DNA from 3 places in the Streptomyces sp. NPDC045021 genome. Region 1 is predicted to be linked to each of the others. Evidence: riboswitches for the same ligand, from Rfam matches in the RefSeq annotation. Region 1 holds a riboswitch; each other region holds the start of a gene.
The links. A riboswitch is a leader RNA that binds a small molecule or an ion and turns the genes downstream of it on or off. The one in region 1 is predicted to bind cyclic di-AMP.

Region 1 (2,256 bases):
GCGGCCTGGATCGCCGCCCGCGGCGGCGAGGAGATCGGCATGGTCCTGCTCGCCCCGTCCCCGGCCGGCCCGGTCACCCCCGACGCCTGCGTGGAACTGGCCGAGGCGTACGTCGAGCCGTCCGCGCGGGGCGAGGGCGTCAGCCGGATCCTGCTGGCCACCGCGGTGGCGTGGGCGTACGACCACGAGTACCGGCACATCGGCGCGCGCTGGCACTCCGCCTCGCCGCTGGCGGCCGGTCACTGGCCGGCGGTGGGCTTCCGGGTCGCCGCCTACCGCCTCAGCCGCGTCCTGGACCCCCGGATCCGCCCGGGGCAGGCTCCAGGACCGTCCGCGGGACAGTCCCAGGGACAGGCGTCGGCGCATCCCGCCATGTGACGGCGCTCACACCCGGCCCGCCGAGTGAGCGGGCTCACGCGTGTGATACGCAGCGCTGCCGACTTGTCCACGGTGCGTTCACCACATCGGCATTTTGTGACGCTTTCCATGTGCGGACTCACCGAACGTGAAGGAATCGCATACGCACAGACCGGACCTGCCGACATAGGGTCACGGAAATGCGCGGGTAACTCGCGACGTGATATGCGGCTCATTCCGGATTGTTGCCCAGCCGTCGGGAGTTCGTTTAGCTTCGCTCTCCTGCGGGTCGAGTGCTCGCAGGATCCCACCGGGTGGAACGCCTAGTCCTGCCGCTGCCCGGTGTCTTGAACACCAAACTTCTACGGCAGGAGCGGGGGACCCAGGTAAGTGCCGTTCCCGAAGATCGGGAATGGCTTGGGGTGAAGTCGCAATGCGTCGCGCCGTAATGGCGCATGCCGCGACCGGGCATCTCCGGCCCGAACCCGACAGCTCACCTCGCCGGCGTAGGAGAGGAACTCCTTCATGCCCGCAAAGGGAAAGCACCGTCGTGGCCGTATGAACCGGCTCACCAAGATCTGCGTCGCGGCCGGTACCGGTGGCGCCGCTCTCGCACTTCCGCTGGCCATGTCGTCGAACGCCTTCGCGGCCGACACGCACGTAGCCGCCGCGAACGCCGCCACCACCACCCCGGCGCACGCCGCACAGCCCGCCGCCAAGGCCGCTCCGGCCAAGGCCGCTCCCGCGAAGGGCCACGACGCCTCCTACAAGGTGGTCCACGGTGACAGCCTGTCGAAGATCGCCGACGTGCACCACGTCAGCGGTGGTTGGCAGAAGCTGTACACCGACAACAAGGAGACCGTCGGTGGCAACCCGGACCTGATCTTCCCCGGCCAGACCCTGGCCCTCGGCGCCAAGGCCGCCCCGTCGCACTCCGCGCCGTCCTCGCACCCGGCGCCGAAGTCGTCCGCGAAGTCCTCCTCCGCGCAGGCCAAGAAGGCCCCGGCCAAGAGCGACTCGGCTGCGAAGTCCTCGTCCTCCGCCACCAAGGCCCCCGCCGCGGCGAGCTCCTCCTCCGGTTACACCCTGCCGGTCTCGGGCGCCAGCATCGGCACCCCGTACCACCAGGCCGGTTCCAGCTGGTCCAGCGGTTACCACACCGGTGTGGACTTCGTCGTGCCGACCGGCACCACGGTGAAGGCGATCGCCGCCGGCACCGTCGTGTCCGCGGGCGACGGTGGCGCCTACGGCAACCAGGTCGTCATCCGGCACAGCGACGGCAAGTACTCGCAGTACGCGCACCTGTCCTCGCTGTCCGTCTCGGCCGGCGAGACCGTCACCGAGGGCCAGCAGATCGGCCTGTCCGGCGCGACCGGCAACGTGACCGGCCCGCACCTGCACTTCGAGATCCGCACCGGCCCCGACTACGGCTCGGACATCGACCCGGTCGCGTACCTGAACGAGCACGGCGTGACCGTCTGATCCGTCCCGCGACCCGCGTGCGATCCGTGTGATCCCGCGACCCCGTGAGACCCGGAGTGCCCGCCCGATCCTGGACCTGACCCCAGGACCGGGCGGGCATTTCCGCGTTCCGCGGCACGCCGCCGACGGCGCCGGGTCAGCCGGCGGGGTGGTTGTAGCCGAACACCCGCGCCCCGGTCTCGGAACGCGGCTGGTGGCTGGAGCCCTGTTCGAGCAGGACGTAGGTGCCGGGGCCATGGCGTAGGTCGCCCTCGATGACCTCGCCCTCGGCCACGTAGTAACCCTCCCCGACCGTCTCGTGGACATCGACGCCGGGCCACCGGGAGCCGGGTGCGAAGTCCACCACCCAGAAGCTGAACGGGGCCGGGCCGGGCAGCTCGCGCAGCAGGACGCCGGGGCCGATCTCGGTGGTGGGCA
Region 2 (2,256 bases), on a different contig from region 1:
ACCTGGGAGCAGTACGGCGGCACGGCGTACGCCGAGCGCCCCGACCTGGCCAGCCGCTCGCAGCAGATAGCCGTCGCCGAAACGCTGCTCGCCGAACTCGGGCCGGACGCGTGGCCCGGTTGCTCGGGACCCGCGGGGCTCGTCACCGGCGGCGTGCCGGCGAAGGTCGACCCGGGTTCGATCCTGACCCCGGCCCCCACGACGACGCAGACGACGCCGACGGCGCCCGCGACGCCGAAGACCCCTCCGGCCGCCACGACGCCGACGACTCCGTCGACGCCCACGGGCACCTCGGCGCCCGACCCTGCGACCGTTCCCCCGGGCACCGCCAAGCAGCCCACCGGCGCCCCCACCACCACCCCGGACCCGACGGCCACCACTCCGGCCCCGGGGCAGAGCCAGGGCAAGCACGCCAAGCCCGAGTCGCCCGAGTCCGCCGGCGGGCTCTCCACCGACCGCGCCTCGCGCGATGCCGACCGGCCCACCGACACCGACGGCCTGAGTGATGACCAGAAGGCCGGTCAGAGCGATGTGGCGAGCGACGGCACCTACGTCGTGGTGTCGGGCGACAACCTGTGCGACATCGCCGCGGACCACCATCTGCGGGGCGGATGGAAGGCACTGTATGGGGCAAATGACCAGATTGTTGGGGACAATCCCGACCTGATTCTCCCTGGCCAGCACCTCGACTTGAGCTACTGAGTCCGCTCAACACGATCCCGGCACCCCGGTCCTTGTGACAAGGGTCTCCGTGGCGCCTGTGACCACCCGCTCGCGCTCCGCCGACTTTCTCCCTTCCGACCTGCGGGTCTGTGCGCCCGCTCAGCCGGACAGGGGAGTTGCTGTACGACACCGGGATGTTTGTCCTCGCCGGGATCGTGTGTTTAACGTCTAACTGCTCGCCACAGCGGGCCCCGCCGGTCAGGATCGCCGAGTCCTGCCGCCGACCGACGGGAACAGTCGACGCGAAAGCGCCGTAGGCAGGAGCGGGGGACCCAAGGTCTTCCGCCGGCCCGGCCCCGAACTCGTGGGGGACGGACCGGCTTGGGGTGAAGCAGCGCGGCGAGAGCCGTGCAGCCGGGCAACTCACGCCCGAACCCGACAGCTGACCTCGTAGGCGTCGGTGAGGATGACACATCATGGGTAAGCACCGTCGCCCGTCCAAGTTCACCCGAATTGCCGCGATTGCCGGTGTTACCACCGCTGCGATCGCCGTTCCGCTGATCGGTGCTTCCGGCGCCTCGGCCGCTTCGGTCGCCACGTGGGACGCCGTCGCCCAGTGCGAGTCCGGTGGCAACTGGTCGATCAACACCGGCAACGGCTACTACGGTGGCCTGCAGTTCTCCCAGTCCAGCTGGGAAGCGGCCGGTGGCACCGCGTACGCCGCCCGCGCCGACCTGGCCACCAAGGACCAGCAGATAGCGGTGGCCGAGAAGCTGCTCGCCCTGCAGGGCCCGGGTGCCTGGGCCTGTGCCGGCGCCGGCAACCTCACCGCCGGTGGCCCGGCCGCCAACGTGGACACCTCCGGTTCCGCCACGAAGAGCACCCCGTCGAAGAGCACCACCTCGCGCGACACCTCGGACACCGCCAGCCGCAGCAAGTCCGAGAACCGCGCCCCGGTCAAGAAGGCCAAGCCCGCCGCCAAGCCTGCCGAGACCAAGAAGGCCGCCCCGGTCCAGCAGGGCACCGGCGAGTACAAGGTCGTCACCGGTGACAGCCTCTCCGAGATCGCCCAGGCGCACCACGTCGCCGGCGGCTGGGAGAAGCTGTTCGAGCTGAACAAGAGCATCATCAGCGACGCCGACCTGATCTACCCGGGCCAGCAGCTGCACCTCAGCTGAGACCGGGAACCGCGGGCCGCGACCGCACCTGACTCACCGGCAGCCGCCCCGCCGGTTCCCGTCCGCTGAACCCTGATTCCCCCGGCCAGGCACGCACTCCCCCCGAGCGTGCCGGGCCGGGGGTTTTCCCGTTGGTCACGCGGTGTAAGGCACCGTTGGTCACCTGTTGTAAGTCTTTGGGCCCTTTTTCGTCTCAGGGGTCGGCCGATCGACTGGCCGACCCTCCTCGGGCGGTTAGGCTCGTGTCGCAAGAGCAGAGAGACACGCATCAGCTGTACACAGCCTGAAGGAGACACTCGTGCCGTCCATCGACGTCGTCGTAGCCCGGGAAATCCTCGACTCACGAGGCAACCCCACCGTCGAGGTCGAGGTCGGCCTCGACGACGGCAGCACCGGCCGCGCGGCCGTGCCGTCC
Region 3 (2,256 bases), on a different contig from region 1:
TCGTGGGGGGACGGGAGTGCTGATCTCGGACGGATCGGATGGATCAGATGGAGACGCCGTGCGAGCGGAGGTACGCCACCGGGTCGATGTCCGAGCCGTAGTCGGGCGTGGTGCGGGCCTCGAAGTGCACGTGCGGGCCGGTGACGTTGCCGGTCGCGCCGGACAGGCCGATCTGCTCGCCGGTGGTGACGGTCTGGCCGACCGACACGCTGAGCGAGGACATGTGGGCGCACAGCGTGTAGATGCCGTCGTTGTGCCGGATCACGACGTTGTTGCCGTACGCCGAGTCGAAGCCGGCGGTGACGACGGTGCCGGCGCCCACGGCGTGGACCGGGGTGCCGGTGGACGCGGTGAAGTCGACTCCGGTGTGGTAGCCGGAGGCCCACATGGAACCGGGGACCTTGTACCCGGTGCCGATGGCGCTGTTGACGGGCAGCACGAAGGAGTTGAGCCTCTTGCGCTCCGCCTCGGCGCGGGCGGCGCGGGCGGCGGCACGGGCCTCGGCCTCGCGCTCCGCCTTGATCTTCGCCTCGGCCGCGGCCTTCTTCTTGGCGGCCTCGGCCGCCGCTGCCACGCGCTTGGCCTGGTCGGCCTTCCGCTTGGTCTCGTCGGCCGCCTTGTGCTGGGCGGCGGCCTGGGCGGCGAGGGAGCTGGGGAGGGTGTCCGAGGCGTCGACGGCGCGCGCGAACGCGGTGTCCTCGATGGCCTTGGGAGCGACGGCGCGGTCCGTGGAGAGCGCGGTGGCCGCGGTGGCGCCGAAGGTGCCGGCGGCGGTCAGGACCGCGACGCCGGCCAGGGTGGTCCCGGTGCGGAGGACGGCACGACGGGGACGGCGGTGCTTCCCGCTGGGCGCGGGCAGAACAGTGAACGCCATGGGTGCGGCGAGATCCTTTCCTTCCTTCTCGCCTACCGGGTTAGCTGACGGGTTCGGAGCAGGAAGGTCTCCTACGGGCTGCCTCGTGGTGAGGACGGCCCGATTCACCCCAGGGACGTGGGTCCCCGGCTCCCCAGGCTCGCGCCTGACGGGGACTCGGCGATCACTGCCCGGTTGCCGCTGGACGCGGCGGATGGTGACGAGCAGCAGGGGTGGACGCTAATCGGACCGCGTCGGTTACGGCAAACAGAACGGGCGATATGTTGCGTTCGCCACACAGGGTCGTTCCGGGCGTATAGAGATCCAAAACGCCCGGAACCCCGGCGCCCCAAGGGGTGCGCCAGGGTTCCGCCGCGCATCCGGTCGGCGCCCGCGAAAGGGTCGTCCGACCGTCCCCGGGAGGGGGGACGGCTGCCCGATGGCAGCCGGTCAGCCGTGCGCGATGACCTTCACCGAGCCGATTCCCAGCTCCGTGACGGGCCCCTCGATCACCGAGGCGTCGCCCACCAGGACGACGACCATGCGGTCCAGCGGGAAGGCGCTGACCACCGCGGCGGTCGCCTCCACGGTGCCGGTCCGCGCCAGCCGCGCGTACATCTGGGCCTGGAAGTCGTCCGGCAGGAACTGCTCGACCTGGTCGGCGAGCGTGCCGGCGACGGCCGCCGCCGTCTCGTAGCGCAGCGGCGCCACGCCGACGAGGTTCTGCACCGCGACGTCGCGCTCCTCGTCCGTGAGCCCCTCGGCCGCCAGCGTGCGGACGACCTGCCAGGCGTCGGCCAGCGCGGGTCCGGTGACCTCGGTGGCCACCGAGCCGCTGATGGCGAGCAGTGAGGCGCCGGTTCCCTCCGGGGTGGACAGCAGCACCTGGCCGAAGGCCCGCACGCCGTACGTGTAGCCCTTCTCCTCGCGCAGCACCCGGTCCAGACGGGAGGTCAGGGTGCCGCCCAGGCAGTACGTGCCGAGCACCTGTGCCGCCCAGACCGGGTCGTGGCGGTCGGATCCGGTACGGCCGATCAGCAGCTGGGTCTGCACCGCGCCGGGCCGGTCCACGATCACCACGCGCGCGGTGTCGTCCGAGGTGATCTGCGGCAGCGGGCGGGGCTCCGCGGTCGAGCCGGTCCACTCGCCGAGCGTCTCGTCCAGCAGCGCGGCCAGGTCGATGCCGGTCAGATCGCCGACGACGACCGCCGTGGTGGTGGCGGGACGCACATGCGCGTCGTAGAACGCCCGGACGGCCGCGGCGTCGATCCTCGCCACCGTCTCCTCCGTGCCCTGGCGGGGGCGGGAGCAGCGCAGGTTCGCGGGGAACAGCTCCGCGGAGAGCGCCATGGAGGCGCGGCGGGCCGGGTTGGCCAGCTCGTGCGGGATCTCGTCGAGCCGGT

Region 2: linked by a shared signal. The riboswitch ahead of AC07DC_RS38720 (transglycosylase family protein) and the one ahead of AC07DC_RS17690 (M23 family metallopeptidase) in region 1 are both predicted to bind cyclic di-AMP.
Region 3: linked by a shared signal. The riboswitch ahead of AC07DC_RS24980 (M23 family metallopeptidase) and the one ahead of AC07DC_RS17690 (M23 family metallopeptidase) in region 1 are both predicted to bind cyclic di-AMP.

What each region holds. Positions count from the first base shown of each region.
Region 1 covers NZ_JBWKIQ010000005.1:208,191-210,446, reverse strand. The annotation lists gene AC07DC_RS17695 (N-acetyltransferase family protein) at 1-378, shown strand, start outside; cyclic di-AMP (ydaO/yuaA leader) riboswitch at 700-877, shown strand; gene AC07DC_RS17690 (M23 family metallopeptidase) at 883-1,839, shown strand; gene AC07DC_RS17685 (cupin domain-containing protein) at 1,976-2,256, opposite strand, start outside.
Region 2 covers NZ_JBWKIQ010000021.1:20,837-23,092, forward strand. The annotation lists gene AC07DC_RS38715 (transglycosylase family protein) at 1-702, shown strand, start outside; cyclic di-AMP (ydaO/yuaA leader) riboswitch at 963-1,135, shown strand; gene AC07DC_RS38720 (transglycosylase family protein) at 1,140-1,841, shown strand; gene eno (phosphopyruvate hydratase) at 2,140-2,256, shown strand, end outside.
Region 3 covers NZ_JBWKIQ010000008.1:332,579-334,834, forward strand. The annotation lists gene AC07DC_RS24980 (M23 family metallopeptidase) at 44-874, opposite strand; cyclic di-AMP (ydaO/yuaA leader) riboswitch at 890-1,046, opposite strand; gene AC07DC_RS24985 (M16 family metallopeptidase) at 1,304-2,256, opposite strand, start outside.